Regions from separate parts of the Priestia sp. FW507-14D1A genome, predicted to be linked through region 4. Evidence: riboswitches for the same ligand, from Rfam matches in the RefSeq annotation. Region 4 holds a riboswitch; each other region holds the start of a gene.
What was found. A riboswitch is a leader RNA that binds a small molecule or an ion and turns the genes downstream of it on or off. The one in region 4 is predicted to bind S-adenosylmethionine.

Region 1 (7,725 bases), on a different contig from region 4:
CAAATCAGCTTTATATCCAGTTTACGCAAGCTGTGGATAATCTGATGGTTCACTCTTATCGCATTACCGTCAAAAATAAAGAAACTGGAGAAGTGGTCAAAACATATAATGCATTTTCTCAATATTACAGCGATCCTGTTCCGGATGTTCTAAGTCTTCCATTATCGGGTTTGGAGCCCCATACTGCGTATCAAATAGAAGTAGCGGCAGTGGATGCGTTTGACAATCAAAGCGACCAAAAATTAATCATTGAAGGCTCTACTAAATAGCTAAAAGAATCCCGATTTTTATTGATTCTTTTAGCTTTTTTTCATCTGTTTTTAATGTTATTTTCATTAGATTTTTAAGTGGAGTTGCTACACTGAAACTGTATTTAAAGTCATAATATGTAATTTTCATGAAAGTATTAAAATCAAAAGGAGTTTGTATGAAAGGATCTTTTGTACGTTTTTTAGTAGTAGGGCTGGTCAATACAGCAGTAGGTCTTTCCATTATGTATGTGCTGCTTCATATTTTTCATCACTACTGGGCAGCAACGTTTATCGGAAACGCAGCAGGAGCAGTCGTCAGCTACGTGTTAAATCGAATATTTACGTTTAAAAGCGGAGTTCATTTATCTACAAGCATACTGCGTTTTATTTTGGTTATTGGCGTTTGCTACGGCTTGTCTTACTATATTGGACTGCAGTTCTCCAGCTGGTTGTTGCATCAACTTCCTGCTGCTGTGCATCCGTTCAAAAAAGATGTCGGTATATTAATCGGAACAGGTCTGTATACGCTTTTAAATTATACGGGTCAAAAATACTTTGTATTTAATGCAAAAAGAGAAGCAGTCGTTGTACACGATTAGCTTTTAGTAATTATGAAATGGAAATAGGTGTTAACAGATGAAGAAAGAAACAGCTATGAATAAAGAAAAAACATTGCTTATTATCGCTTTCCTTTTACTGCTTGCGTATGTATCCCCTATGTTTTTGCTCGGGGAAAACTCACATATACGCGTGCATGATAATTTAGACTCAAATATTACGTGGTATAAAGTTCTGCATCGAAGCGGAGAGCTGTTTGGCTCCAGTCATGCCGTATTGCCTCAAATCATTAACGGATTGCCGAGGAATACGTTTGGAACAGAATTCAGCGGTATTCAGTGGCTGTATGGTTTGTTTCCTACCATGCTGGCGTACAGCCTCAGCCAAACGATTACGCGTGTATTTGCTTTAATTGGAATGTATTTATTATTAAAAAAGCACTTCATTAAAAGCGAGGATGCTTATGCGATTCGAGTGCTTGTATCACTTGCTTTTGCACTTACGCCTTTTTGGCCTTCGGGCATGCTGAGTACATTAGGACAGCCGCTGGCGCTGTGGGCATTTTTAACCATTCGAAACCGCGAAGGAACGTGGAAGGAATGGCTTACACTTTTACTGCTTCCGTTTTACTCGAGCTTTGTGCTAGGATTTTTCTTCTTTTTAACGGCGATGGGGCTGCTATGGCTAAGAGATGCGGTGAAAAAACGAACGTGGAATATTCCTTTTTTAAACAGTATTGCAGCGATGACCGCTGTCTTTCTGCTCATTGAATACCGGCTTGTTGATTCTCTTTTATTTCCAGAGGCCCCGACGAGTCGAAATGAATTTTTAAGCTCTACTCTAAGCTTTGGACATTCCGTTCGCCTTGCTTTTAAGAACTACACGCTTGGGCATACGCATGTAATGACGCTTCATACTTTTGTCATTTTGCCGCTTTCTTTTATTGTACTGTGGATTGTTGCTCGGAATCAGAAAGGAAAGCTTGAAAAAACGTTTTTGCAGTTATTTATTCTTAATCTACTACTGTCGATTTGGTATGCGTTTTGGTTTTATAAAGGATGGGAGCCGCTAAAAGAAAAATATCAGCTTTTTAATACATTTAACTTTGCTAGATTTCATTTTTTACGCCCGCTCATTATTTATTTGATGTTTGCCGTTGGCGGCTATGTTTTATGGAAAAGGGGCAAGGCGTGGAAAAAGTTTGTGTGGGTGTGTTTGATTTTACAGCTGCTTGTGTTGTTTATAGCGAATCCTGAACTTTATTATCGCTACAATCACGAGCCGTCAGTCAAAGAATTTTATGCTGTCCATCAATTCGATGAAATCAGCAGATATATAGGGAAACCTCAATCATCTTATCGGGTAGCAAGCATTGGGCTTCATCCATCAATTGCTCAGTATAACGGCTTTTATACGCTAGATACGTATAACAACTTCTATCCGTTAACGTATAAACATGAGTTTCGCAAAATCATTGCCAAAGAGCTTGATAAAAATAAAAAGTTAGAAAGTTACTATGATCACTGGGGCAACCGCTGCTATGTGTTTGTTAGCGAGCTAGGGAAAAAATATGATTACCGAAAAGACTCAACGAAAAAAATCCGTCATTTGCAGCTTAATATCAGCCAATTTAAAAAAATGGGCGGTCGCTATATCTTTTCAGCTGTGCCAATCGAAAATGCTGAAAGTGACGGTTTGCACTTTTTAAAAGCGTTTAACGATAAACAGTCCGCTTGGAAAGTGTATGTATATGAAGCAAAGTAAGGGGGCAATAACATGAACAGACCTATTTTAACAATTGTTGTTCCATGTTACAACGAAGAAGAAGTATTCACAGAAACATCTTTTCAATTAACTACTGTAATAAAAGAACTGATAAATGAACGTCTTGTATCAAGTGAAAGTACCATTTTATTTGTAGACGATGGAAGCAAAGACAGCACGTGGTCGCTTATTGAAAAAGAAAGCTGCAGCAATTTGTTTGTAAAAGGGTTAAAGCTAGCGCGGAATGTAGGACATCAAAATGCTTTGCTGGCAGGACTAGAAGCAGCCCATAAGCAATCTGACTGCGTCATTTCCATTGACGCAGATTTGCAAGATGATATCAGCGTTATTCGTACTTTTGTAGAGAAATATTGGCTCGGGTATGAAGTCGTATATGGTGTTCGAGACAGCAGAGAAACCGATACATTTTTTAAACGAACCACGGCAGTAGGGTTTTACCGTTTTATGAATAGGCTAGGAATTCAGCTCGTTCAAAATCACGCCGATTTTCGTCTCATGAGCAAACGTGCTCTTGGTGAACTTATGAAATATAAAGAAGGCAACGTCTTTTTACGAGGCCTTGTACCATTAGTAGGATTTCGCTCCACGGAAGTCACATATGACCGCAAAGAACGGACAGCGGGCGAATCAAAATATCCCCTAAAGAAAATGCTTGCTTTTGCATTCGACGGGATTACATCTTTTAGCGTAGCGCCGATACGCTTATTGACGCTGCTTGGAGGAGCTTCTTTTCTCTTTAGTATTGCGTTTGGTATTTATGCGCTGATTCAAAAATATTTAGATCATACGCAAATCGGCTGGACGTCTCTTATTTTATCGATTTGGCTTGTAGGCGGCCTGCAGCTAATGGGAATGGGTCTTGTCGGAGAATATATTGGCAAGATTTTTAACGAAGTGAAACAGCGTCCTAAATATGCGATTGAAAGAGATTTATATACAAAACACTCATTAGACAAACAAAAAGATTTGCTTATGCATTAATTTAAGAAGCTTCTCCTAAATGGAGAGGCTTTTTTGTTAAAGCGTTTATCATAATTTTTAAGTGAACAGGAAATGCTACTACTAAAATTTCTAAGGAGATCAGAATCTATGAAAAGACTATTTTATACAGTCAGCACTTTTTGTTTTGTTTGGCTTGCTTTTGCAGCCATTCATGTCAGCGCTCTTTCGATTGAGAAGCTTCCAATGAAGAAATCATCTGAACAATGGTCGGTTGAACTCACAAAAGCGAGCATGGCGGGAGATAATCAGCTAAAGTGGAAAAATAACGTCTATCATACATATGGATTAACCGTTGAAAACATTGGAAAAGACGTAGAGCGCGTGCAGGTCCAAGCTTTTCGGCACGAAGGAAAAAATAAGGCGAAATACAGCTTGTTTTCTCCTATTGAACGGTCTAACTTAAGCAAAAGCGGTCAGCGTTTTCGCTATGCGAATTTTGCTGTTCCTGGAAAAGCGGCAGGTTTAGATATTATGATTAACTGGACGGACGAACAAGGTAGTCATCAAGAACATTTTGAATTTAAATAAAAGTCTTCGCTTAGGCGAAGACTTTTTTTGCAGGAATTTATCCTCGTATGTGGAAAACGAACACGAAAGGAGAGATCGTAATGATTGCAAAAGCTACTGAAGAAGAAATACAAGAAATTCGGAAAAAATCTGCTGATGCGCTGTTTGAAGGAACAATGAAGCAGTTTCATCCGTCAGCAGAACGCGTAAATGAACTAGTTGGTAGTGCCCTTGAAAAAGGCTGTTATTATTTAGTTTCGAGACAAGAAAATAAACTCGCAGGCTGGGTTCTTATCGGCCCATCTGCCGACTTCTTTTCAAAAGAAGAAATGGGCTTTATCTACGAATTATATGTTGTACCGGAATACCGCGGGCAAGGTCTAGCCAAGCCGTTAATGCAAAAAGCAATTGATGAATTGTCTATCAAAGGATACCCTGAAATCAGACTCAGCGTTCATGCTGGGAATTTTGCACAGCATGTGTATCGTGAACTTGGCTTTGTAGATAAACAAATATCAATGAGCTTCCAAGTGGCAAAACGTCCGTAACGTTGATGAATGTCAGCGAGTCCATAAAACATAAGATGTTATACATGCGATGAGGTTCGGTAATGAAAGTAAAAGTAAATAAGTAGCCCAAACGGAACCTTTATCTAGTACTTCAACGGCTCCTCCACCTGTATTGTCTGAGGAGGGGGGATCTTCAAGCGCGTTCATAATCAAAGCCGCCGCTGCTAAAATAATCCCTCCAATACTTCCGGTTGTTTTGACAATTGCAATATGGAAAGTAGATGAAAAAGCAATAGTAAGAAGCAGCAGCAGGCTTCCCAAAAAAGCAGATAACAGATATCGTTTCATGTGCTCACCATCCTTTATGAAAGCATACCATATTTTACTTCTTTTTTCTTTTTATTGAAAAGCTATTGACGTAACCTACAAAACATATTAGAATAGTCAGAAATAATTTAAAAACGAAATATTCTTATCTAGAGAGGTGGAGGGACTGGCCCTTTGAAGCCTCAGCAACCACAATTATTGAATGGTGCTAATTCCAGCATAGCCTAGCTCTGACAGATAAGGAGAGGAATCTTTTTCTATGATGAAACCCTCTTCTTAGGAAGAAAAATTTCGTGTAGAAAAGGTGATGACATTGAACAATAGACAAACAGCGTTAAGCACTGATGATTATTTAGATTTATACTTATTAGCCAAAGAAATAAAAGACGAAACGTGGCAGCAGGAAATTTTAGCTGCGCTAAAAACGCAGCAAAATCGTTCATTTGAAGACAAACAATCCGCCCTCGTTCAAGAGATATGGGAAGATTTTAAACAGTTAAATGAAGATATTTCTTTTACGTATCGCTTGATTCAAGAAGAGCCAACTAACGAACAATTTCAGGCTAAATTAAGCCGCTTGAGAGAACGGCGGATCACGCTGAGCCGTGAGTTATATTTAGCTAAAAAACAGTATGTTGAACACACGCAATAAAAAGATCCGCTTGAGAAACAAGCGGTTTTTTTGCGTGTGAATGTTAGAAGCGCTATATTTCGGGTAGTAAATAGATAAGACAAGCAAAGGAGGGATAACAGTGGCCCAAGGTGTATTATGTGAAGTGAATGAGTGCATGTATTGGAAATCGGGAAACAAATGCAGTGCAGAGTCCATTTACGTTGTGAGTCCTGAAAGTAGTCACCATGTTTCTGATATGGAAGAACCTGGCTGTAAAACTTTTGAACCCGCGAGATAAATGCTAGTTTTTATAAAAAAGCATAAAATGAACGATGCGCTGACGGAGTTGAGTCGGCGTTTTTCTATTTTTTGAAAATACTATTACTTAAGTGCAATAATAAATACATAGTAAAAAAGCAGTGCCTATGTCTAATTGTGCGTTTAAACAAAATGATAAGATAATTTTTTTGTTTTTCGACAAAAGAAAAGTGAGAGAAAGGTGATAGAATACAAATATACAGCCTAGCTGTCTTTTAGCACAAACTTATATGAAAGCGCTAACAAAAAGGCTGTGTTCATCTCGTTTTGACAGATTGGAAAAAGGGGAGACGTTTATGCAGGGGAAAACTCAGGGGAAAGAATTGAAACGCGGGTTAGAAGAAAGGCATGTGACGCTGATGTCCTTAGGAGCAGCCATAGGGGTAGGGCTGTTTCTTGGATCTGCATCTGCTATTAAATTAGCAGGGCCAGGAATATTATTAGCGTACGGATTTAGCGGAATGATTATGTTTTTTATTATGAGAGCACTTGGAGAAATGGCGATTCAAAAACCTGTTGCAGGTTCATTCAGCAAGTACGCACGCGACTATTTAGGGCCGCTTGCTGGTTATTTAACAGGTTGGAACTACTGGTTTTTATGGGTTGTAACATGTATGGCTGAAATTACAGCCGTTGGTATTTATATGGGATATTGGTATCCGGATGTACCAAACTGGATTTGGGCGTTATCGGCGCTTGTCATCATGACAACGGTTAACTTCTTAGCTGTTAAGGCATATGGTGAACTGGAATTTTGGTTTGCACTTATTAAAATTTTAGCGATTGTGTTAATGATTGCCGTTGGATTATTAATGATTGTGTTTGGAATCGGCAACGGCGGCGTTGCGACTGGTATTAAAAATTTGTGGGACAACGGCGGACTGTTCCCGAACGGATTCAAAGGTATTTTGCTGTCGCTGCAAATGGTCATGTTTGCGTATTTAGGAATTGAAATGATCGGCGTTACCGCGGGAGAAGTGAAAAATCCGGAAAAATCTCTAGCAAGAGCGATTGATTCTGTCTTTTGGCGTATTCTGATTTTCTACGTCGGTGCGTTATTTGTCATTATGTCGATTTATCCGTGGCAAGAGATTGGTTCACAGGGAAGCCCGTTTGTATTAACATTTGAAAAAATCGGCATTCCAGCGGCGGCTGGTATCATTAACTTTGTTGTACTAACAGCAGCTCTTTCTTCTTGTAACAGCGGTATTTTTAGTACAGGCCGTATGCTGTTTAACTTAGCAGAACACGGAGAAGCGCCAAAAGGATACGGCCAGCTTACAAAAGGCGGCGTACCGGGAAAAGCTGTTTTAGCATCAGCCGGTGCGCTATTAGTCGGAGTAGCGTTAAACTACATTGTGCCTGCCAAGGTATTTACGTGGGTAACAAGCATTGCAACATTCGGTGCGATTTGGACATGGGGAATTATTTTGCTTTCTCAAATTAAGTATCGCAAAACGTTAAAAACAGGTGAAGAGGCAAAGCTGAAATATAAAATGCCTTTATTTCCGTTAACATCTTATGTGTCACTTGCGTTCCTAGCGCTGGTGGTGGTTCTTATGGCATATAATCCAGATACAAGAATTGCAGTTGTCATCGGACCATTATGGTTTATCGGTCTTATTATCGCGTACTACGCAAAAGGATTTCATAAACGAAGTCAAGGTTCAGCTGGGACTGAGCAAAAGCTAGTGAAATAAAAGAAAAGACCTCTTTCTTGGAAAGAGGTCTTTTTTCATTAGTTTATGTGCGAATGATTAGTTTATTTTAAGGGATCATTGGTACGGATAAATAATGTAGAAAATATTCTATTTATTCTGTACTATTTAGTTAGAGAATTCGTTAATGATTAAAC
Region 2 (7,725 bases), on a different contig from region 4:
TCTTAGTTGAGTTGGTAACTGATATATATAATGTAACACGTCTTTTAAAATGTAAACGTCAGGTAAAGTAAAAAGCAAAAAACGATTCATTTATCATAGGTTAAAAGATTGGTTTATATTCCTTTATTAGGTAAAAAACGTAATATAGAGAGGGTTCTAATGTTTTATAAAAAACTAGATAATAATTGTAAGTATGATACAATAAATCAAGTATTTGTTAAAAATACAATATTTATTTCTGGGGTTTTGATGTATGGAAAAAAATTTGATGAGAGGTACGCTTTTGTTAACAGCGTCTTCTTTGCTAACAAAAATTTTAGGTTTTATTTATATTATTCCGTTTACGGCCTTGGTGGGAACGTCAGGATACGCGCTTTATAAGTATGCATACGGTCCATACACCTTGATGCTAAGCTTGTCGACGATGGGTCTTCCGCTTGCTGTTTCAAAGTATATATCAAAATATAACGGTCTTGGAAACTACCGTGCTGGACAAGATCTATTAAAAGCAGGACTTCTATTAATGACGATAACGGGCATCATAGGCTTCTTAGTCCTCTATACGATGGCGCCGTGGCTTTCTGAGCTAGTGATTAACGGAAAAGATTCCTCAGGAAATAGTCAAAAAGACGTAGTATACGTGATTCGAATGGTGAGCTTTGCTTTAATTATTATCCCGCCTATGAGTCTACTACGAGGCTACTTTCAAGGTAACCAGTCCATGGGACCATCCGCGCTAAGTACAATTATTGAACAAATAGTGCGCGTGCTGTTTATTTTAGCAGGAGCATACGCTGTTATTCACCTTTTTCATAGCACGATGACAAAAGCTGTTGGAATCGGTACGTTTGGAGCGTTTATTGGAGGCGTAGGGGGTATAGGAATTCTCGGTGCGACTTATCTAAAACGCAAGCGGCTGATTATGAAGGAAGTAAACAGCGGAAAGAATAATAAATTCATTTCGTTCTCTTCAATGTTCAAAGAGCTTGTGACGTACGCTGTTCCGTTTGTCTTAGTTGGTTTAGCGATTCCAATCTATCAAAATATTGATACGTTTACGATTAACATCCTTTTTCAATCAATAGGGTATGGACAAGCTAAAGCCGAAATAATCAACTCTGTCATTGGATTAGCTCAGATTTTAGTGATGGTGCCGATATCGCTAGCCACCGCCTTCAGCATGTCGCTGATTCCCGGCATTACATCTTCTTTTGTGCAGGGAAATTTACGAGAAGTAAAAGGAAAGATTACAAAAACGCTGCAACTGCTGTTATTTTTTACTCTTCCTGCTGCTGTGGGGCTTTGTTTATTAGGCAAGCCGGTATATATGATGATTTTTGGAGCAAAAAACAGTCCTGAAATCGGTGGAGTTGTTTTACAATGGTACGCGCCTGCTGCCGTTTTATTTGCTCTTTTTACAGTAACAGCCGCAATTCTCCAAGGAATTAATCAGCAAAAGAAGCTAATTTTAGGCTTGGGCTTAGGAATTGTTGTGAAGCTAGTATTAAACGTACTGTTGGTTTCAAGCTTAAAAGAAATTGGACCGGTTGTCGCGACTTACGGAGGGTATGGTGTATCGGTTATATATAACTTTTATTTAATTGAAAAATCCATTTCTTACCGAGTTCAATCACTGGGACAAGCTGCGTTGACACCTGTTTTATTAGTAAGTGTGATGTCAGCCGCTGTGATTATCGGCAATTATACTTCTCACTATTTTTTAGAAAATAAGCTGTCTGCATCTTCACTTGCAATTAGTACATCTTGTATTTCAATTGCTTTAGGTGCTGCCGTGTATCTAGGACTTGGCGTAAAAACAAGTTTAGGGCAATCCATTGTATTAAATAGAAGAAAAAGAATGTAAAGGAGAGAAAGTAGTGTCAAAACGATTTGTACTAACCGTAGCGGCTGGAGGATGTATAATAATTTCCGGCGCGCTGCTGCTATTAAATTGGGAAAGAGTGTTTGGAGATTATCGTCCCATTCAAACAGCAACAGCTGTATTCAAGTTAGAAGTGGGAAGTCAAGATGTAGCAAACACTACGGATTCAGATGATGCTCTTCACTATATGGTTAAAAAAGGGCATTTAGATGAATATATTCAACTGATGAATGAAAAAGGCTATGTGTTAAAAGAAAAAGATATTAATCATAACCGACTTGTTTTTAACGATGGACAAGAGGATGAGCAAATTTACTACAAGCGCTTTGCTAGGAAGTATACGATGATTGATAGAGAAGGGTAAAAGCATTCACTGAGAATAACTACATACTAAAATCATTAAAAGAAAACACCACCTTGCGAATAAAAGGTGGTGTTTTTTAGTTAGGTTATCTTATCTTAGTTTCGCTCTTGTTATACCTGTTACGACCATACTAGTAATAAAAATAACTACAATTCCAATATTGGTCGGGGTATCAAAAAAGATTTTTGAAACCGCCAAAGCGATAATGAGTCCAATAGCTACTCCAGATAATTCTTTCATCAATTTCAACGTTAACACCTCTTAAAAAATATCGCTCAGGAAAAGTCTAACATTCTTGGTAAAGTGTTTTCAATCGATAGTGGATTAACAAAAGAGATGTAATAAAAGTGCTCTGCTACACATGATCCTTCTAGAAGACTAGCAGACTTACCATAAGCGCTTTGCTAGGAGGCATACGATGATTAATTTAGAAGGTTGATCTGTATTTTAGTAGACTAAAACCGTATAATCCTATCTGTTTTTAAAGTTTTTTTGCGTAAAAAAGAAAAATAATATTGACAATTGTTAAAAAACTATTAATATTGACTATATTACATAAAACAAATAGCTATTGTTTTCCTTATCAAGAGAGGTGGAGGGACTGGCCCTGTGAAACCCGGCAACCGCTGTCTATGACAGAATGGTGCCAAATCCTTAAGAACAGTATGTTCTTGAAGATGAGGAAGAGACGTTTGGTTAACGAGCTCTTCCTTTATATAAAGGAAGAGCTTTTTTTATATTATAGGGGGAGTAAGTTAAATGAAGAAGTTTCTTATTTTAGCCGTTGCGCTTGTACTACTCGTAACTGGCTGTCAGTCAAAAAGCACAAAAAGCAGCGGAAGTGAAGAGAAAGGAAAGAAGCGAATTGCTCTTGTTTTACCTGAAAAGATTGGAGTTAACCCGTTTTTTCAACAAATGGATGATGGAGCAAAACGCGCTGGAAAGAAGTATAACATTGATATAAAGACAATTGAATCCACGGACCAAGCAGCCATTGAAAGTAATTTGCGTGCTGCCGTAGCAGAAAATTATGATTTGATTATTACATCTTCTTTTGAATCCGAAGATGCGTTGAAAAAAGTAGCTCAAGAAAACCCGCAGCGTCAATTTGCGATTATTGATACAGTGGTCGATTTACCAAATGTAAGAAGCGTTGTATTCCGTGAACAAGAAGCTTCATATTTATTAGGAGCAGCAGCAGGATTGGTTACAAAAACGAATAAAGTAGGAATGGTTGCAGCAGATGATATTCCATTATTAAAAAAATGGACGGTAAGCTTTAAAGAAGGGTTACAATCAACAAATCCAAAAGCAGAGTTTCTAGTAAACTATGTTGGAAGCTTCTCTGATCCAGCTAAAGCAAAAGAGCTTGCTATTTTACAGGCTTCAAAAGGAGCTGACTTTATTGCCGGAGCTTCAGCGGTAGGCGACTTGGGTGTATTTGAAGCAGCAAAAGAAAAAGGTTTTTATACGGCTGGCCAAGATATTGACCGTACGGAAGTAGATCCTGAGCATATCGTTTTATCGCAGTTAAAAGGATCTGATGCGGCTGCTTATGAAACGGTAGAAGCACTCGCAAATGACAAATTTAAATCGGGCGTAGTAACATACGGCTTAAAAGAAAAAGGTGTTGGGTTAACGTATGTGACTCAAGACAGCAAGACACCTCTTAATGACTTTGTAGGGCAAGATGTAATTGATCAATTAAAAGAAATTAAAGATTCGATTATTGATGGAAAAACCGTAGTAAAAGATCCGTTAGCCAAGTGAGTTGAAAAGAGAAGTCGAGTAAGGCTGGCTTCTCTTTCTTATTTTTGAAAAAATCCTAAAGTGGAAAGGAGCAATGAATGGAATGAGTGAGCTGCTGCAGTTAACGAATTTGACGAAAAAATACGGTTCGTTTTTAGCGAATGATAACGTGTCTTTTACACTGAAAAAAGGCGAGGTTCACGCGCTGGTTGGAGAAAATGGCGCTGGAAAAACGACGTTAATGAGGATGCTTTACGGAATGGAAAAGCCGAGTTCAGGAAGTATTCAGCTACATGGGAAAACCGTCTCGTTTTCATCTCCTGCAGATGCCATTAAAAACGGAATAGGCATGGTGCATCAGCATTTTATGGTTTTTCCTCATTTTACAGTGGCTGAAAACATTGTCTTGGGGCATGAGCCAAAGAAAGGCCTCTTTTTTAATAGAAGGCAGGCGAAAGCAGATGTACAGAAATTAACCGAAACGTATCAAATTTCAGTAGATGTTCATAAAAAAGTAAAGCATTGCTCGATTGGAGAACAGCAAAAAATTGAAATTTTAAAAGTGCTGTATCAAGGAGCAGAAATCATTATTTTAGACGAGCCTACCGCCGTTCTTACTCCTCATGAAGTGAAGGAACTATTAAAAACAATCCGTTTTTTAGCTTCTCAAGGTAAAAGTATCGTTATTATTACACATAAGCTGCAAGAAGTGATGGAAGTAGCGGACCGCATTACGGTTCTTCGAAATGGTAAAGTAGTCGGCGTCACAAGTAAAGAAGATACCAATGCTCACCACCTAGCCAGGCTGATGGTAGGGCGAGAATTAAAAGAGCGTCCTGCAAGAATACCATCACAAGGTACCTCTCATTTAAACGTACAAAATCTCTTTTTAAAAGGAAAAGGACAAAAAAACGTATTGCAAAATGTGTCTCTTCACGTTTCTGCAGGCGAAATTGTCGGTATTGCAGGCGTGTCGGGAAATGGACAATCAGAGCTGCTTCAAGCCATTGCTGGATTAATAGAAACAGATAGTGGCAGTATCAAACTTGGCGATGAGCACCTTACAGGGCGATCTGTGCGTGAAAGAAGAGAAGCAGGCATCGCTCATATTCCAGAAGACCGCTATATGTGGGGAGCCTCCAAAGACGATACGATTGAAGAAAATGCACTGATGGGCTATCAGTATAAACCTTCATTTTCAAAAATGGGCTGGTTAAAAAGAAAGATATTCAGTTCTAGTGTGAATGAATGGATAAACGAATTTTCGATTAAAGCCACTTCATCTAAGCAAAAAGCAGGAGAGCTGTCAGGGGGAAATCTGCAAAAATTGATTGTTGCCAGAGAGCTTGGGCAAAACACTTCTTTTCTACTTGCTGCTGAACCAACGCGAGGAGTAGATATTGGGGCAATGGAACGTATTCATGATGCCTTGATTCAAAAACGGAATAATGGCTCCGCTATTTTACTTGTGTCTTCCGAACTGTCGGAGATTATCTCCCTATCAGATCGAATTTTAGTTATGTACGAAGGCAGCGTTGTCGGAGAGCTTACAAGGGAAGAAGCAACGGAAGAGAAACTAAGCATATTAATGGCAGGAGGAACGGTAGAAGGTGATACAGTTGCAGAAACTTCTTAAATCATTAATCCAGCCGGTTATTGCAGTCATTTTTGGCTTAGCAGTAGGAGGCATTATTATTTCCTTAACTGGTGGTTCGGTTCTTCAAACATATACAGAGCTCTGGAATGGAGCGTTTGGTAATTTTTATTTCTTCACCACTACGCTGGCTCGCGCTACGCCTATTCTTTTAATTGCGTTAGGTGTCGGGTTTGCTTTTAGAGCAGGTGTGTTTAATTTAGGGGGAGAAGGACAGATGGTCGTTGGAGCGATTAGCGCAGCGATTGTCGCTTATTACCTGCCGGCTCCGGGGATAGTCAAGCTTATAGCGGCTATTGCAGCTGCCGTTGTGGCAGGAGGTTTGCTTTCTGTTTTAGCAGGCTGGATGGAAGCTGCGTTTAAAATTCAGCTCGTCATTTCAACACTTTTGTTAAATTATATCGCTGTTTTATTTGCAAGCTATTTAGCAGGCCATCCGTTTCAAGACAAAACAGGCTCAGCAGCTCTCGCTCAAACGCCTATGATTGAGCAATCGGCGTGGCTTGGAAAAGTGTTTCAAGGAATGCCTCTTCATATCGGGTTTATCATTGCTCTAGTAGGTGCGCTTCTGCTGTGGACGGTGCTTCGCTACTCTGTGTTTGGATACGAAGTGAACGCATCCGGAAAAAATTCGTTGTTCGGGGCGTATGGAGGTATTCATCAAGTAAAAGTCATGCTGCTTAGTATGTTTATTAGCGGGAGCTTGGCTGGATTAGCTGGAGGATTTGAAGTTCTTGGTTCACAGTACCGTTTTGTAGACGGTGCGCTCACTGTTCCTGGATATGCGTGGACTGGAGTGATGGCTGCCTTGTTAGCAAACTCGAATCCGATCGGCATTGTTTTTACGTCTCTGTTACTTGCCGCTTTGCAAACAGGAGCGATGGGGCTGGAGCGTAATACAGAAATTCCGTTAGAAATTGCGAGTATTATGCAAGCTGTGCTTATTCTATTTATCTCAGCAAAATTCACAAAGCAGTGGTGGAGAGCAAAAAAGAAAGGAGCTGATATTCGTGGAGCTGCTTGATTGGTCACTGTTAAATGCAACGTTGCGAATGGTTGCACCGATTTTATTAGCGGCGCTGGGCGGAATGCTTTGCGCGCGCGTAGGCATATTTAATGTAGGGCTAGAAGGTCTGATTTTGATTGGAGCTTTTAGCGGGATTGCCGGTAACTATTATACTCATAATGTCTTTTTTGCGATCATGATTGCAGCTGGAGCAAGCTTACTTTTTGCTTTGCTGTTTGGAATGATGATCGTGGTGTTTAAAGCGAACGAAATTGTTGTTGGGGTCTCCATTAATTTTTTAGCACTAGGCTTAACGACCTTTTTACTCCGGACAATTTTTCATACAAAAGGTGCTTATTACGATAAAAACATGCACGGAATAGGCACATGGGATATTCCTTTGATCAAAGACATACCTGTAATCGGCGACATTATTTCAGGACAGTCGCCGCTTGTCTATTTTGCTTTTATAGCAGCTATTGCTTTTTATATCTTCTTTTATCGAACGATTTTCGGTTTTCGGCTCCTAGCAGTAGGCTACAATCAAGTAGCAGCAAGTACGCTTGGCTTAAAAGCAATCAGATATCAGCTGTTTGCGATTGCAGCATGCGGAATTCTGTGTGGGATTGCCGGAGCACAGCTTTCATTAGGACAAGTGACGATGTTCTCAGAAGGTATGACTTCAGGGCGTGGATTTATTGCACTTGTTGCGATGATGCTCGGTCAGTCTCATCCGCTCGGTATTTTAGCATCAAGTATACTTTTTGGCTTAATGGATGCGGTGAGCACACGACTGCAAGGTTTTTCAATACCGACCGAGTTTACGATGATGGTCCCTTACGTGCTGACATTAGCGGCGATGTTTTTCTTGCGGGATAAAGGCGTCGAAACGAATCAAACAAGTCAGCAAAGTGCACGCTGATAAAAAAATAAAGAGGTGGTACCTATGAACAAAGCAGACCGTATCAAACGAATGAAAACACCAGAAATTGACCCAAAGTATGAAGGACGAGTGCCTCCGGGGCAAGTAGTAACGGAGCGCTTTCCGATTTTACATGAAGGCGACGTGC
Region 3 (7,725 bases), on a different contig from region 4:
CAGCCAATTGGTGAAGTTAGTTACGGAACAAGCGGCAATGAATACCGCTTTGAAGAAGGGTATTCGCAAGAAAATAATAAATTCTACCAATATACAGATGTACAAAAGCAAGGTGAAACGCAAAAATATACAGACTGCGACGAAGAAGCAGGATGGTGCTAAACAGTGGCAACTGCCGCTGTTTTTCTTGTTTTATGGAAACAATATGGCTTAAGATGCCTTTTAAAACAGTTCTTTCTTGCAAATTTCTTTTAAAAAACAGGTGAACTGTGATACATTAACGAATATTGTATAGCATAAAGAAATGATGTTACTATACAACTGACGATTATGGGTGATGAAAATGGGGCTAATTGAAATTGAAAAAGTAATTATTGTCGAAGGAAAATCAGATAAAAAACGTATCCAAGATATCATTCGAGAACCAATTGAAATTATCTGTACAAACGGTACGATTAGTTTATCAAAGCTGGATGAAATTATTGACTTTACGTTTAACAAAGAGGTATACATACTCGTTGACTCTGATGATTCAGGGAATAAGCTAAGAAAACAATTTAAACGAGAGCTTCCGGAAGCAGAGCATCTATATATTGATAAAATGTACCGAGAGGTTGCTGCCGCCCCTAGACATCACATAGCAACAGTATTACTGAGTGCCAATATCGATGTTAATGCAGAATTTTTAACATAAAAGGAATGAGCAACATGCAAGAATGGAGCGAAAAACAGCTTGACGATCAGTTAAAAGAAGGACAAAGAGCGTTTATCTTTTTCCATACACCTTTTTGCGGGACATGTCAGCTGGCAAAAAAAATGTTAACCGTAGCAGAAGCAATGCTGCCTGGTGTGACCATCGGAATGAGCAATTTAAATTATATGCCTTCAAAAGCAGAAGTATTTTCAATTGAAAGTGTACCTTGTTTGATTGAAGTGAAAAATGGCGAAATGGTAAAAAAACTCTATGCGTTTCATTCCATCGAGCACGTACTTGAAGAGTTTCGATAATCAAACGTTTGTTTAAAATGAAGAAATGGAACGAGAGCAAACCGTTGGGGCTGTTGAAATCTTGGGATATTATCCCAAGAACAAAATCTGTTGACAGCCTATCTGACACATGCTAAAATCACACTCATGAATGTTCATAAATGAATGAATATTTCCCAAAAACAAAATAATTGTTGCGAACTCTTATCAAGAGAGGTGGAGGGACTGAGCCCTGTGAAACCCGGCAACCGTCAGACTAACTGAAATGGTGCCAATTCCTGCAAAGCTATGCGCTTTGAAAGATGAGAGAAAGGATTAAATATCGAGCCTTTCTGTCATGCGCAGAGAGGCTTTTTTAATGGGGAAAATTGTTTTACGGCTTTTTCATCCTATAGGGCAACCTAACATAATTAAGTTTTTACTAAAGAAGGTGAAGAAATATGATTACATTAACAGACGTTACAAAAATTTATCAGGCTAAAAGCGGTCAAGTAACAGCTGTTGATAATGTGAATCTAACCGTTAACCAAGGTGAAATTTACGGAATTATTGGTTATAGCGGAGCAGGTAAAAGTTCTTTAATTCGCTTGCTAAACGGGTTAGAAACACCAACGACAGGAACGGTCGAAGTAGCAGGTAATGATATTGGAAAAATTAAAGGCGGAAAACTCAGAAAAGCTAGACAAGAAATTAGTATGGTGTTTCAGCACTTTAATATCTTGTGGTCGCGTACGGTGCGAGAAAATATTGCCTTTCCGTTAGAAATAGCAGGGATCTCAAAAGAAAAAAGAATGAAACGAGTAGACGAGCTTATCAAGCTAGTCGGGCTTGAAGGGCGTGAAAATGCTTATCCATCACAGCTTAGCGGTGGTCAAAAGCAGCGTGTTGGTATTGCTAGAGCGCTAGCCAATAACCCAAAAGTATTGCTGTGTGATGAAGCAACATCAGCGCTTGATCCTCAAACGACAGATTCTATTTTAGATCTGTTAGTAGATATTAATGAGAAGCTAGGGTTAACCATTGTACTCATTACTCATGAAATGCACGTTATTCGTAAAATTTGTCATCGGGTAGCTGTTATGGAAAATGGGGCAGTGGTAGAAGAAGGGCAAGTGTTAGAAGTATTCAGAAAACCTAAGCAGCCGATTACAAAGCGATTTGTTCAACAGATTTCTGAACCAGAAGAAACGTTTGAAACAATTGAACAAGTACAGGAGTTATATCCAAGCGGGCAAATTATTCAGCTGACGTTTGTTGGCGGAAAAGCAGAGCAACCGCTCATTACAACGATTTTAAAACAGTTTGATGTAACGATTAATATTTTGCAAGGAAAGATTTCTCATACACAAACAGGTTCATACGGAACGTTGTTCGTTCATTTAGACGGAGAATTAACAGAAGTTGAAAAAGTCATTGCATACATTCATGAGCAGCAGGTAGAAGTGGAGGTAATGACAAATGCTTGAGAAACTATTTCCAAACGTTATTTTAGATGATTTTATTCAAGCGACAAATGAAACACTATATATGACGGCTATTTCAGTTATAGCCACGTTTGTTCTAGGTATTTTATTGGGCTTGCTTTTATTTTTAACGTCCAAAGGACAGCTTTGGCAAAACAAACCTTTATATGCCATTGTGTCAGCAGTTGTAAATATCTTTCGTTCCATTCCATTCATTATTTTAATTGTTTTACTGATTCCATTTACCAAAGCATTGGTAGGAAGTATTTTAGGCGCTAATGCAGCGTTACCTGCTTTAATTGTTGGAGCAGCACCATTTTATGCGCGTCTTGTAGAAATTGGTCTGCGCGAAATTGATAAAGGTGTTATTGAAGCTGCTAAATCAATGGGAGCAACAACAAGCACTATTATCTTTAAAGTGCTGTTACCTGAATCGCTGCCAGCTTTAATTTCTGGTTTGACGGTAACGACGATTGCGTTAGTCGGTTATACGGCAATGGCGGGTGTGATTGGAGCTGGAGGTCTCGGGAATCTTGCATATTTAGAAGGATTCCAGCGCAGTCATAATGATGTAACGCTAGCTGCTACGATCTTAATTTTGATTATTGTATTTATTATCCAACTTATTGGAGATGCGATTACTGCAAAAATTGATAAAAGATAACGGGAGGATTATTTATTATGAAAAAATGGCTTTCGGCTTTAGCATTAACATCTGCGCTAGTAGTAGGATTAGCTGCATGTGGATCTAACAATGGATCAAAAGATGAAAAGAAAATTGTTGTGGGTGCATCTAATACGCCCCATGCTGAAATTTTAGAACAAGCAAAACCGATTTTAGAAAAACAAGGAATCGACTTGGAAATTAAAAAATTCCAAGATTACATCTTACCGAACACAGCTCTTGCAAACAATGAAATTGATGCAAACTACTTCCAGCACGTTCCTTATATGAATTCAGTGCTAAAAGATCACAAGGGTGAAAAAGGGTATGATTTTGTAAGTGCCGGTGCCATTCACATTGAACCAATCGGTATCTACTCTAAAAAATATAAAAGCTTAAAAGATCTTCCGAAAAACGGCACAGTTATTATGCGTGATGCAGTAGCAGAGCAAGGACGTATTTTATCAATTTTTGAAAAAGCTGGCGTAATCAAATTAAAACCAGGCGTAAAGAAAACAGATGCACAAATTAAAGATATCGTAGAAAACCCGAAGAATTTAAAATTTAAAGCCGATGTTGAAGGCGGATTGCTACCTCAGATGTACAAAAACAATGAAGGTGACGCTGTTGTTATCAATGCTAACTATGCTATCGATGCTGGCTTAGATCCAGTAAAAGATCCAATCGCAGTGGAAAGCAAAGAAAATAACCCTTATGCAAACATCATTACGGTTCACAAAGGCGACGAAAATAAAGATACAGTGAAAGCTTTAGTGAAAGTTCTTCACTCTAAAGAAATTCAAGACTACATTAAAGAAAAATACAAAGGCGGAGTACTGCCGGTAAATAAATAATAGAAGAAAAGCGCTTGCCCACTCTGGGCAAGTGCTTTTTTGTATGCGGGAAAACGAATAACTCTTATTTTTCTCACGCATACTAACCGTGAAAACTTTACTGATGATGGGAGCTGACGTTATGCAGCAAGAAGCACGTCATTCAACTGAGCAAGCACTTCATGATTATAAAATGGGTGTTGGGAAATTTAGCGAAAAATTGCCGGAAGTAACAAAAACGTTTAATGCGTTTACTGAAGCATGTTTTGGAGAAGGTTCTCTTTCTAAAAAAGAAAAGCAGTTAATCGCGCTAGGAATCAGCGTAGTAGCTCAAGACGAGTACTGTATGATTTATCATACAAAAGGCTGCATCGATCAAGGCGCAACTGAGCAAGAAATTTTAGAAGCATGCGGAGTGTCAGCAGCATTTGGCGGAGGCGCAGCGATGAGTCAGTCCGTTACGCTTGTCCAAGAGTGTATTTCAGAACTGACTAGTCACACGCACTAAGTAAATAAAGTGAGTAAAAAAGCTTGTCTTAGAAGGCTCTATGGAGTCTTTTAAGGCAACTTTTTTATGAGTGGATTTAGTCTTGAAAAACGTACATAATGGTTTAAAACCTTTTGGGTCAAAAGGTTGCTATAAGTTTTCATTTGTTATAAGATTGTAATGAGAATAAAATGAGAATAATTAAAAAGATATAGGTATATCGTTTTTTACTATATACGTCTATAACTGGAGGTTTTAATATGGCAGGGTCAACTTTAACAATTAAAGATCTTCATGTTGCAATTGAAGGTAAAGAAATTTTAAAAGGTGTTAATTTAGAAGTTAAGGGCGGCGAAATCCATGCAATCATGGGACCAAACGGTACTGGTAAATCAACATTATCTTCAGCAATCATGGGACATCCTAAATACGAGGTTACACAAGGAAGCATCACGCTAGACGGCGAAGATGTACTTGAGATGGAAGTAGATGAGCGCGCTCGTGCAGGTCTATTCCTAGCTATGCAATATCCAAGTGAAATCAGCGGGGTAACAAATGCAGACTTCTTACGTTCAGCAATTAATGCTCGTCGTGAAGAAGGAGAAGAAATTTCACTAATGAAATTCATCCGTCAATTAGACAAAAACATGGATTTCTTAGAAATGGATCAAGATATGGCTCAGCGTTACCTAAACGAAGGTTTCTCTGGCGGTGAGAAGAAACGTAATGAAATTCTTCAATTAATGATGCTTCAACCAGGAATTGCAATTTTAGATGAAATCGACTCTGGTTTAGATATCGATGCGTTAAAAGTTGTATCAAAAGGTATTAATGAACTGCGCGGCAGCGAGTTTGGTTGCTTAATGATTACTCACTACCAACGTTTACTAAACTACATTACACCAGATAAAGTTCACGTTATGATGCAAGGTCGCGTTGTAAAATCAGGCGGACCAGAATTAGCACAGCGTCTAGAGGCAGAAGGTTATGACTGGATCAAACAAGAATTAGGTATTGAAGACGAAACTGTAGAGCAAGAAGCTTAAGAGTTAGGAGGATCTCTATGACTATTGATACGAAATTACCATTTGATCAAGAGTACATCAGCAGCTTTTCAAAAGAAGCTAATGAACCAAGTTGGCTGCTAGATCTTCGCTTACAAGCTCTTGCGAAAGCAGAAGATCTTGCACTTCCAAAGCCAGATAAAACAAACATTTCGAAATGGAACTTTACTGCATTTGACAAGCACACTTCACAGGCAAGCACAATCTCATCTGTAGACGAGCTTCCAGAAGTGGTTAAAGCATTGATTGATACAGAAGCTGTTAAAAATCTATATGTTCAGCGTGACCAAACAGCTGCATATTCAACATTAACAGAAGAGCTAAAGTCTCAAGGCGTTATCTTCACAGATATTCAAACAGCTGCTAAAGAGCATAGCGACCTTGTTGAGAAGTACTTCATGAAAGACGGAGTTAAAGTAGATGAGCACCGTTTAACTGCATTAAACGCAGCGTTATTAAACGGCGGTGTATTCGTGTACGTTCCTAAAAATGTAGAAGTACAAGAGCCGCTTCAAGCTGTATTTGTCCGTGAAGATGAAGAAGCTGCTTTATTCAACCATGTGATTGTTGTAGCTGAAGACAACAGCTCAGTAACATATGTAGAAAACTACATTGCTACTGCTGAAGAGTCAAACGGTGTTGTCAATATCGTGACGGAAGTATTTGCTAACAGCAATGCAAAAGTAACATTTGGGGCTGTTGACTACTTAGCTAAAGGTACAACTACTTATGTAAACCGCCGCGGCGTAGCGGGCAAAGACGGTCGCATTGAGTGGGCTTTAGGCTTAATGAGTGAAGGAAATACAGTTTCAGAAAATACAACGTATCTAATGGGCGATGGTTCATATGGAGATACAAAAACGGTAACAGTTGGACGTGGAGAGCAGTCTCAAAACTTAACAACAAGTATCGTACATTTTGGAAAACATTCTGAAGGCTACATTTTAAAACACGGCGTTATGAAAGAAAGCGCGTCTTCAATTTTTAACGGTATCGGTAAAATTGAACACGGTGCGTCTAAATCAAACGCTGAGCAAGAATCTCGTGTGTTAATGTTAAGTGAAAAAGCACGTGGAGACGCAAACCCAATTCTTCTAATTGATGAAGACGATGTAACAGCAGGACACGCTGCATCTGTTGGACGCGTAGATCCAATTCAGCTTTACTACTTAATGAGCCGCGGTATTCCGCAAACAGAAGCAGAACGTCTAGTTATCCACGGATTCTTAGCACCAGTTGTAAACGAGTTGCCAATCGAAACGGTTAAAAAGCAATTAACAGATTTAATTGAAAGGAAAGTTCGATAATGAATATCTCTGATATTCGTAAACAATTTCCTATTTTAGACCAAGAGGTAAATGGCAGCCCACTCGTTTATTTAGACAGTGCAGCAACTTCACAAAAGCCGCTTGCTGTAATTGAAGCAATTGAGAAGTATTATAAAGAATATAACTCAAACGTACATCGAGGTGTTCACACGCTTGGTACAAGAGCAACAGACGGATACGAAGGCGCTCGTGAAAAGGTTCGTAAGTTTATTAATGCAAAATCAACGGAAGAGATTATCTTTACGCGCGGTACAACGACAGCTCTTAATACAGTAGCTGCAAGCTATGGCCGTGCTAATCTCAAACCTGGTGATGAAATTGTGATTACTTATATGGAGCATCACAGCAACATCATTCCTTGGCAGCAAGTTGCCAAGGAAACAGGTGCAACGTTAAAATATATTTCATTAACAGAAGATCATGCACTTTCACTAGAAGAGGTAAAAAGCACGATTACATCCAACACCAAAATTGTATCGATTATGCAAGTATCTAACGTATTGGGCACGATTAACCCAGTAAAAGAGATTGCAGAAATTGCACATGCTAACGGTGCAGTAATGGTTGTGGATGGTGCGCAAAGTACGCCTCATATGAAGGTGGATGTACAAGATTTAGACTGTGATTTCTTTGCTTTCTCTGGACATAAAATGGGCGGACCGACTGGAATCGGCGCTCTTTATGGAAAGAAAGAGCTTCTTGAAAAAATGGAACCAATCGAGTTTGGCGGCGAAATGATTGACTTCGTAAACCTATACGAATCAACGTGGAAAGAGCTTCCTTGGAAATTTGAAGGAGGTACGCCAATCATTGCAGGTGCAATTGGTTTAGGTGCAGCGATTGATTTCTTAGAAGAAGTTGGTTTAGATAACATTCAAGCACATGAGCACAAGTTAGCG
Region 4 (7,725 bases):
TTTCTGCTGATTTCCACCGCTTAACGTTCCAACTGACTGCTCGATAGAATGAGACTTTACGCCAACTTGCCCAGTCGTTTTCTGCGCTTTTTCTTTGATCTTTCCCCGCTTTAGAAATGAATAATTTGTAAAGCGGGACAGACTTGGCAAAACTAAGTTATCCGCAATGGATTCATGAACAAAAATCCCTTCTTTTCTTCGTTCTTCAGGAACAAGAGAAAGACCTTGTGCAATATAATAATAAGGCTGTTTATTCAACTTTAGTTTCTTGCCTTTTAACCGCACGCTGCCGCTCACATATTGTTCTAAACCAAATAGACTGCGGCAAAGCTCCGTTTTCCCCGCTCCAACAAGCCCTGCAATACCGACTACTTCTCCTTCCTTTACATGAAAAGAGATATTAGAAAGGCGCCCTGGAAGAGATAATGCTTCTACATGTAACAGTTCGTTTCCAATTTCTGCTGATTTTTTGACCCATTGTTTTACAGAAGACGTTCCTAACATAAGCGTAATCACGTCTTCAATCGATGTATGTGAAGTTTCTTTTGTAGCTACATAGCGTCCGTCTTTTAAAACGGTTAAACGGTCGCAAATATCAACCACTTCTTGAAGGCGATGTGAAATGTAAATAATGCCTACTCCGCTTTTCTTCAGCTCTCTCATCACAGAAAACAATTGTTTCGTCTCTTCCACACTAAGAGGTGCGGTTGGTTCATCCAAAATTAAATAATCAACATTCTGTACAATTGCACGTGCAATAAGCACCTGCTGTTTTTCTGATAGAGTTAGGTCAACGACATTTTTTTTAACGGATAGAGAAGAGCCAAGTAAAGAAAGAGCTTCTTCCGCTTTCTTATAAATAGATTTCCAGTTTACAAATGTCTTACTTTTATTAGAAGTCTGCACGTCTAACACAATGTTTTCAGCTACTGACAGCGAAGGAATCAGCGCTACATCTACTTCTTGATGTACAATGCCGATGCCGTGGCGCTTAGCTTCTTTAGGAGAAGAAATGGAGATTTCTTCTCCTTTTTTGAATATTTTTCCTTCGTACTCATCGTAAGCTCCGCACAATATTTTCATCAGCGTACTTTTACCGGCACCATTGGCTCCCAATAAAGCATGGATTTCCCCTTTTTGAACAGTAAAATCAACTTTGTTCAGCGCTTGAAAAGAACCAAAGTTTTTTGTAATGTTCTTCATTGAAAGCTCATTCGTCATATCTGTCCCTCCATTTCTATTCTTTATTGCCCCATTCTTTTACGTACTGACTAAGCTGATCCATATTAATCGTTTGATTAGGCAAGTCTGTTTGTTTGACTAAAACCGGATCAAATGAATAGTAGCGAGGAATCTCTTGACCGGAAATCTTTTTAAGAAGCAGATCAACTTGCTTTTCTCCTACTGAAGCTGGATTTACGGCAGCTGACGCTTTCCACGGACTGTTTTTTGCCTGCATCATTTGCAGATCTTCATCAGATAAGTCCACTCCGTACACTTTAATCTCGTCTCGTCCCGCTTCTTTAATCGCTCTTGTTACTCCTTTTGCAAATTCGTCCCAAGGTGCCCAAACGGCCGCGATGTCTCCTTTATTTGGATACTGCTTCAACACAGCTGCCATTTTATTTTGTGTGTCTAACGAGGTGTTGTCCGTTGCGCTTCCAAACGTAGCAATTTGTTTTACATCTGGGTAGCGATTCATCATAATTTTATAAATGCTGTCGCGCTTTTCCATCGGCGCAAAGCCTCCAACAAACGCATATACAATGTTTCCTTTTCCATTAATGTCCTGCATCATTTGTTTTAGACCCTGCAGCGCAAGCATATAATCGTCTTGGTCAATTGTTGTAACGCCTTCTACTTTTAATTCTACGTCTGTTGCAATAACGGGAATTCCTTTTGCAATCGCGCGTTTCACGCCAGGTTCAAGAGTTTCAGCCCGGCCGTGGTCAATCATAATACCGTCAACATTTTGGTTAATAGCCGTGTCTAAATAAGCAGCCATTTTGGATTGATCATTGTTTGAATCAGAAACGGATAGCTGTACCCCTGCTTTTTTAGCCGCTTTTGTCACACCTGTTATGTACTGAGCAGCGTGAGTGCCTGACGTAAATTCAGAAATAAGCGCAATTTTTGTATCTTTCGTAACCTTTTTTCCTTCTTGCTGTACAGGCTTAGCAGAAGCCGCTTGCTGCGCTGGAGCTGCCTGTGCTTTCTCGTTTAGACTTGGCTGTTCTTTCGTGCAGGCAGCCAGCGCAAAGACTAGAAGCACGAGCAAAGTAAGTGGCCACAGCATTTTTTTACTCTTTTTCATGGTGTTCCTCCCATTAAACTTATTATTCATATAAAAATAGTTAGTTTTATAATAATCCAAAGAATACCCCGCTTTTAGATGTAAAAGCGGGGTGATGATGACCTATGCTTTACAAGTAATTGTTATGCGTAAATAGGTACCCATCCTTCAGTTGTCACGAAAATTCGGACAGCGACTACTTTACGATCTTCCATTAGTGTAAAGTAATGAAGAATATTTTCTGGTACTGAAATTAAATCGCCCGGCTCTAATTCAACATCAAAAAATTCGCCGTCTTTTCCTTGGATAACAAAGATTCCATGACCGCTTACAATAAAGCGAACTTCGTCATCTGTGTGAATATGCTTGCGCTGAAAGTTTTTTAACAATTCATCAATATTTGGTGTAGATTCCGATAACGAGATAACATCTTGAGCTTTATAACCGCGGCGTTCAGAAATATCTTTAATATCCTCACCAAAAGCGTTTAAAATTTCTGTTTTTTCTTCATCAGTTAAATCATATTTTTCACGAAGATTTTCTGGAAGTTTTGTAATGTCCCAGTTTTCATAAATAACTTCATTGTTTGCCAGAAAAGCTGATACTTCCTCTTGAGTTTCAATTCTTTTATTGTTTACATGTAAGCGAATGTGCGCCATTGTTGTTTCCTCCTTTTATAAATGCACCTTTGGCTTAATGCCTTTAAGTGACAGTAATTTGACGTGGTAGCTAAATAGAAATTCATAGGCTTCTAGCGCTTTTTTTGTTTCAAATGCATTTTTCCCCCATACCGTAATCCCGTGGTTACGAATCAAAATCGCGCCTTGATCGCCTTTTATATGATGAGAAAACTCTTCTGCTAGTGTCGGAATATCTGCGTAATTCGGAATAATCGGAACAGTAATTTCCGCATCTTCTTCCCAAATACCTAGCGCCTTAATAATTTCTTGACCTTTGAATGAAATAACGCCTTCATCTCCGTACAGTTCAGAGATCACGTTATTGTCGATTGTATGTACATGAAGGCTGCACCCAGCATTCGTTAAATTGTAAATCTTAACGTGCAGAAGCGTTTCAGCAGAAGGCTTTAAATGCGTGTCTTCTGCAGGCTTTCCGTATTGATCAACTAATAAAAAATCTTCATTTGTACGTTTTCGTTTATCTTTTCCACTTGCTGATACAAAGAAAGTTGTTGGATTTTGGTCCACTTTAATTGCTAAGTTTCCGCTTGTACCGAAGAACCAATCGCGCTCTGCCAGCTCATCTTTTATATCCGCAAGCTCATGCAACCTTTGCTGAGCCATGATACTCATGCTTTCACCTCTTCTGTTAATTCTTGTAAATGATGAATTACATCATAAAAAGTAGAAAAAGGACGATACGGTAGAGATAGCTCTTCACATTTTTCAATTAAAAAGTCACGTGCAATGACCGTATCAGCTAATTTGGCAGCCTGCAAATCCGTAATGGAATCGCCAATAACAACCGTATGATCTCTTTCATCTGCAAGATGGTGAATAATCGTTGGCTTACAGCAGCCGCAGTCATTTGTACACTGTTTATCACATGTATGAGGCCACGTAATGGAAATATGCTCACCGGAAAAATCAGATCCGTTGCAGTAGAGCATTTCCTCTGCAACTCGATTTCCCAAAAGTGGTTTTACAAAAAAGTCAATTCCTCCGCTTACAATATAAAGCGGAATATGGTGCTCTTTTGTATAGGCAATAAAATCATCAAATCCATCTCGAATAGCAGACGTCTCTAAAATATAAGAAATAATATCTTCTTTTAATTCCACGGGGAGCAAGGCAAACATTTGCCCTACTCCTTCTTGAATAGAGACGCGCTGTGCCAACACGTCGTCTTTAATACTTTCCCACTCCGGAGGAGCAAATTGTTTCATAATAGCAATAATGTTATCGCTATTTGTAATTGTTCCATCAAAGTCACAAAAGATTTTTAACGATGTCATGCTTTCACCTCTACTGTTCCCCATAGTTGCAAAGCTTTTTGCAACTCTTTTGATTCTTCAGCTTTTTCGGCTAATGTTTGATGAGAGAGTACTGCATCTATCGCCGCACGGAATGCTTTTCCTCCTCCGATAGCTCCCTCTGGATGACCGTGAACTCCGCCTCCTGCATTAATAATGCTGTCGATTCCAAAGTCCTTCACAAGCTGCGGTACCATTCCAGGATGAATTCCTGCTGAAGGAACCGGGAAAGACTGCTTATATTTGTATACAGGACGCGTTAATTCGTAGGCAATGCCTGTCGTATCTTCAAGAGAAAGCGCTACGCTTCCGTATGGTGATGGAAACAGAGAGAAGTCCGCTCCGGCTAAACGCAATAGCTTTCCAAGCAGTAATGAATTTGAAAAACCGTAAAACTCTGATGGCGTAAGCGCTCCGCTAACAGCTGGGTGTGCCATAATCGACAAGTTAATTTCATCGTCTTCTCGAAGTGCCTGCAGTACGTCTAACCCGTAAGCAAATACATTGAATAAAAGAGCATCGGCTCCTAGCTCAGCTGCTTTTCTCGCTTTTTCTTTTAATTCAAACGTTCGACCCGTTAAATTAACAGCATACAGCGTGCGGTGTCCCGTTTTTTCGTATACTTCATTCAGTACTTTTTTCCCTTCTGTAACGCGAGCTTCAAAAGGTGTTCGTTCACTATCAAACAAAATCTCGTCGTCTTTAACCAAATCCACTCCGCCAAGCGCTTGCTCACGCAGCTGAGTTGTTAAGTACGTCATATCTCTTCCAATCACGCCTTTAAAAATACTCATCACAAGCGGACGGTCATAAACGCCTAGTTTCTCTCGGATACCTTCTATTCCAAAGCGCGGTCCTGGGAATTGAGCTAATAATTCATCAGGAAAATCCAAGTCTAATAATTTCACTTTTCCATCAAGTGATAGTTTTCCGAAAACTGTAACTAGAATAGCCGGTAAATCTCTTGAAAAGTTGGCAGTTGGATAAGCAATTTTGACAATTGCCTGCTTAATTTCTCCGCCTAAATATCCGTTTACACGTTCGCAATCTTGAAGCTCAGTTACGGACACGACGCGCCCTTTATGCTTTTGAAGCTGCTGTTGATCTAAAAGCGGCAGATCTGTCCATGAGCCGACGGTTAGTCCTAAAGCAATTCCTTCCGCTTTTTTATAAAAATTCCCTTTATTATCATGTAGTAAGTAGCTTGCAACGATTTCACTCATTATGCTAAAAACTCCCTTGCTGTTTAATATCGTTAATAAAAAAGCCTCTTCTGTGATTAAGAAGAGGCTTTCGTTGCTCTTCTTATCTCTCAGCTGCTGCTGCAAGAATTAGCACCGTGCTTAACATGCGTTAAGTCGGTTGCCGGGCTTCATCGGGCTAGTCCCTCCACCTACTCTTAATAAGAAAGTTGCTATTTATTTAAATTAAATTCATAGATTATATACTAAATAAAAAATACCGCTAGGATTTATCGGTTATTAATCTCGTTAACTTCTTACATATTAAGCCAACTCAAAAAGGATTGTCAATGCGTTTTTAAAATAAATTTAATTTTTTTATTCGAGATACGGCTTCTCTCATACGCTCTTCATCCGTCAGCAGTCCTACGCGCACATAGCCTTCACCATATGTTCCAAAGCCTACTCCAGGCGCCACTACAACGTGAGCTTTTTCAAGAAGTAAATCTGAAAACTGTTCAGAAGTATATCCTTCAGGAACTTTTAGCCATGCAAAAAAGGAGCCCGCTGGAGATGTAACATCCCAACCAATTTCTCGAAGCCCTTGAATAAAGGTATTGCGTCTAGATTCATAGCGCTTAACTAAATCATTCACACATTGTTGAGATTCTAACAGAGCTGCGGCTGCTGCCTCTTGAACCGCCCCAAAGAGACTGACATACATATGATCTTGAAGAAGATTAATAGCTTCTACAACACTTGCATTTCCTACAGCAAATCCAACTCGCCATCCCGCCATGTTATACGTTTTAGAAAGAGTATAAATTTCAATTCCCGTCTCTTTTGCACCAGGAGTCTGTAAAAAACTGATTGGCTTTTTACCATCAAATCCAATTGCTCCGTAGGCAAAGTCGTGTACCACACAAATATCGTGCTTGGCAGCAAACGCCACGGTGTCTTCAAAAAATTCTGCCGTTGCTACTGCACCAGTAGGATTATTCGGATAGTTTAAAAACATGAGCTTTGCCTGTTCTTTAGCACGTTCACTTATCTCTTCGTATACGGGTAAAAAATGATTTTCAGCCGTGAGCGGCATCACTTCCATCTTTGCCTTTGCAAGCTCTACTCCAGACCAGTAATCAGGATATCCAGGATCGGGAACCAGCACCGTATCTCCAGGGTTTAATAAGCACTGCGGGATTTCTACAAGTCCACCTTTCCCGCCAAACAAAATAGCTACTTCTTTTTCAGGATCCACATCAACGCCATATTCTCGTTTATAAAAAGTCGCAACGGCCTCTTTTAAAAACTGGTGCCCCCGAAATGGAGAATATTTATGATGCATAGGATTAGCACTTGCTTTTTGCAGTGTTTCTACAATATGTGAAGGAGTAGGCTGATCGGGATTTCCCTGCCCTAAGTTAATAACGTCGTGCCCTTGGGCCATTACTTTTCCTACCTTGCCTACAAGTGATGCAAAAAATTGTTTTGGTAAACTTTTTAATAGTTCCGATTGCTCAAATTGTTTCATCATCGCACACCTTCTCAAAAAATTCTTGAAATTCTAGTCACAAATAATATATTGTAATACTCAACTTGTAAAGTCATTTTTTTCAACTACTAAAAAAAGGACGGATGATAAAGTGAGTGTAAAAATTACGTGTTTACAGCTTGATATTGCGTTTGGAAACCCAACTAAAAACCGAAAATATATCGAACAAAAAATGACGGAAGCCCTGAAAGAAAACCCTGATATCCTTGTGCTTCCTGAGCTATGGGATACAGCTTATGATTTGACTCGGCTAGACGAAATTGCAGATGATGAAGGGCAGCAAGCCAAGCAATTAATCTCTCAGTTTGCTAAAACAAACGAAGTAAATATTGTGGCAGGTTCGATTGCGAAAAAAACAGAGCAAGGTGTCACGAATACGATGTATATTTTTGACCGAAAAGGTCGTGAAGTATCACAATACAGTAAACTGCACTTATTTAAATTAATGGATGAACACCTGTATTTAGAAGCAGGAACAGCAAAAAATCTTTTTACACTTGAACAGTCACTGTGCGCAGGAGTTATTTGTTACGATATTCGTTTTCCAGAATGGATACGGGTTCATACTAGCAGCGGAGCAGAAGTCTTGTTTGTTGTCGCTCAGTGGCCGGCTCCAAGACTTGCCCACTGGAAAGCCCTGCTCATTAGCCGTGCAATCGAAAATCAATGCTATGTAATCGCGTGTAATCGTGTAGGCCAAGATCCT

Region 1: another riboswitch for S-adenosylmethionine. It lies ahead of AC3WJG_RS03835 (hypothetical protein); the one in region 4 lies ahead of mtnW (2,3-diketo-5-methylthiopentyl-1-phosphate enolase).
Region 2: another riboswitch for S-adenosylmethionine. It lies ahead of AC3WJG_RS02985 (BMP family lipoprotein); the one in region 4 lies ahead of mtnW (2,3-diketo-5-methylthiopentyl-1-phosphate enolase).
Region 3: another riboswitch for S-adenosylmethionine. It lies ahead of AC3WJG_RS17180 (methionine ABC transporter ATP-binding protein); the one in region 4 lies ahead of mtnW (2,3-diketo-5-methylthiopentyl-1-phosphate enolase).

What each region holds. Positions count from the first base shown of each region.
Region 1 is NZ_JBYSWQ010000001.1:647,598-655,322, reverse strand. Features, by position in the region: gene AC3WJG_RS03870 (metallophosphoesterase) at 1-269, shown strand, start outside; gene AC3WJG_RS03865 (GtrA family protein) at 428-850, shown strand; gene AC3WJG_RS03860 (DUF6044 family protein) at 888-2,573, shown strand; gene AC3WJG_RS03855 (glycosyltransferase family 2 protein) at 2,586-3,575, shown strand; gene AC3WJG_RS03850 (YozF family protein) at 3,684-4,124, shown strand; gene AC3WJG_RS03845 (GNAT family N-acetyltransferase) at 4,205-4,651, shown strand; gene AC3WJG_RS03840 (hypothetical protein) at 4,664-4,960, opposite strand; SAM riboswitch class I at 5,082-5,183, shown strand; gene AC3WJG_RS03835 (hypothetical protein) at 5,253-5,591, shown strand; gene AC3WJG_RS03830 (DUF1540 domain-containing protein) at 5,692-5,850, shown strand; gene alaP (alanine permease AlaP) at 6,167-7,570, shown strand.
Region 2 is NZ_JBYSWQ010000001.1:490,906-498,630, reverse strand. Features, by position in the region: gene AC3WJG_RS03000 (putative polysaccharide biosynthesis protein) at 254-1,864, shown strand; gene AC3WJG_RS02995 (hypothetical protein) at 1,878-2,246, shown strand; gene AC3WJG_RS02990 (hypothetical protein) at 2,337-2,495, opposite strand; SAM riboswitch class I at 2,824-2,930, shown strand; gene AC3WJG_RS02985 (BMP family lipoprotein) at 3,006-4,016, shown strand; gene AC3WJG_RS02980 (ABC transporter ATP-binding protein) at 4,099-5,631, shown strand; gene AC3WJG_RS02975 (ABC transporter permease) at 5,606-6,673, shown strand; gene AC3WJG_RS02970 (ABC transporter permease) at 6,660-7,577, shown strand; gene AC3WJG_RS02965 (sulfite oxidase-like oxidoreductase) at 7,602-7,725, shown strand, end outside.
Region 3 is NZ_JBYSWQ010000004.1:302,572-310,296, forward strand. Features, by position in the region: gene AC3WJG_RS17165 (YusG family protein) at 1-162, shown strand, start outside; gene AC3WJG_RS17170 (toprim domain-containing protein) at 344-694, shown strand; gene AC3WJG_RS17175 (thioredoxin family protein) at 709-1,008, shown strand; SAM riboswitch class I at 1,189-1,296, shown strand; gene AC3WJG_RS17180 (methionine ABC transporter ATP-binding protein) at 1,428-2,453, shown strand; gene AC3WJG_RS17185 (methionine ABC transporter permease) at 2,446-3,114, shown strand; gene AC3WJG_RS17190 (MetQ/NlpA family ABC transporter substrate-binding protein) at 3,132-3,968, shown strand; gene AC3WJG_RS17195 (carboxymuconolactone decarboxylase family protein) at 4,090-4,455, shown strand; gene sufC (Fe-S cluster assembly ATPase SufC) at 4,695-5,480, shown strand; gene sufD (Fe-S cluster assembly protein SufD) at 5,498-6,805, shown strand; gene AC3WJG_RS17210 (cysteine desulfurase) at 6,805-7,725, shown strand, end outside.
Region 4 is NZ_JBYSWQ010000002.1:378,541-386,265, forward strand. Features, by position in the region: gene AC3WJG_RS10390 (sugar ABC transporter ATP-binding protein) at 1-1,221, opposite strand, end outside; gene AC3WJG_RS10395 (sugar ABC transporter substrate-binding protein) at 1,238-2,314, opposite strand; gene AC3WJG_RS10400 (1,2-dihydroxy-3-keto-5-methylthiopentene dioxygenase) at 2,437-2,952, opposite strand; gene AC3WJG_RS10405 (methylthioribulose 1-phosphate dehydratase) at 2,968-3,606, opposite strand; gene AC3WJG_RS10410 (2-hydroxy-3-keto-5-methylthiopentenyl-1-phosphate phosphatase) at 3,603-4,268, opposite strand; gene mtnW (2,3-diketo-5-methylthiopentyl-1-phosphate enolase) at 4,265-5,509, opposite strand; SAM riboswitch class I at 5,589-5,695, opposite strand; gene AC3WJG_RS10420 (pyridoxal phosphate-dependent aminotransferase) at 5,826-6,998, opposite strand; gene AC3WJG_RS10425 (carbon-nitrogen family hydrolase) at 7,111-7,725, shown strand, end outside.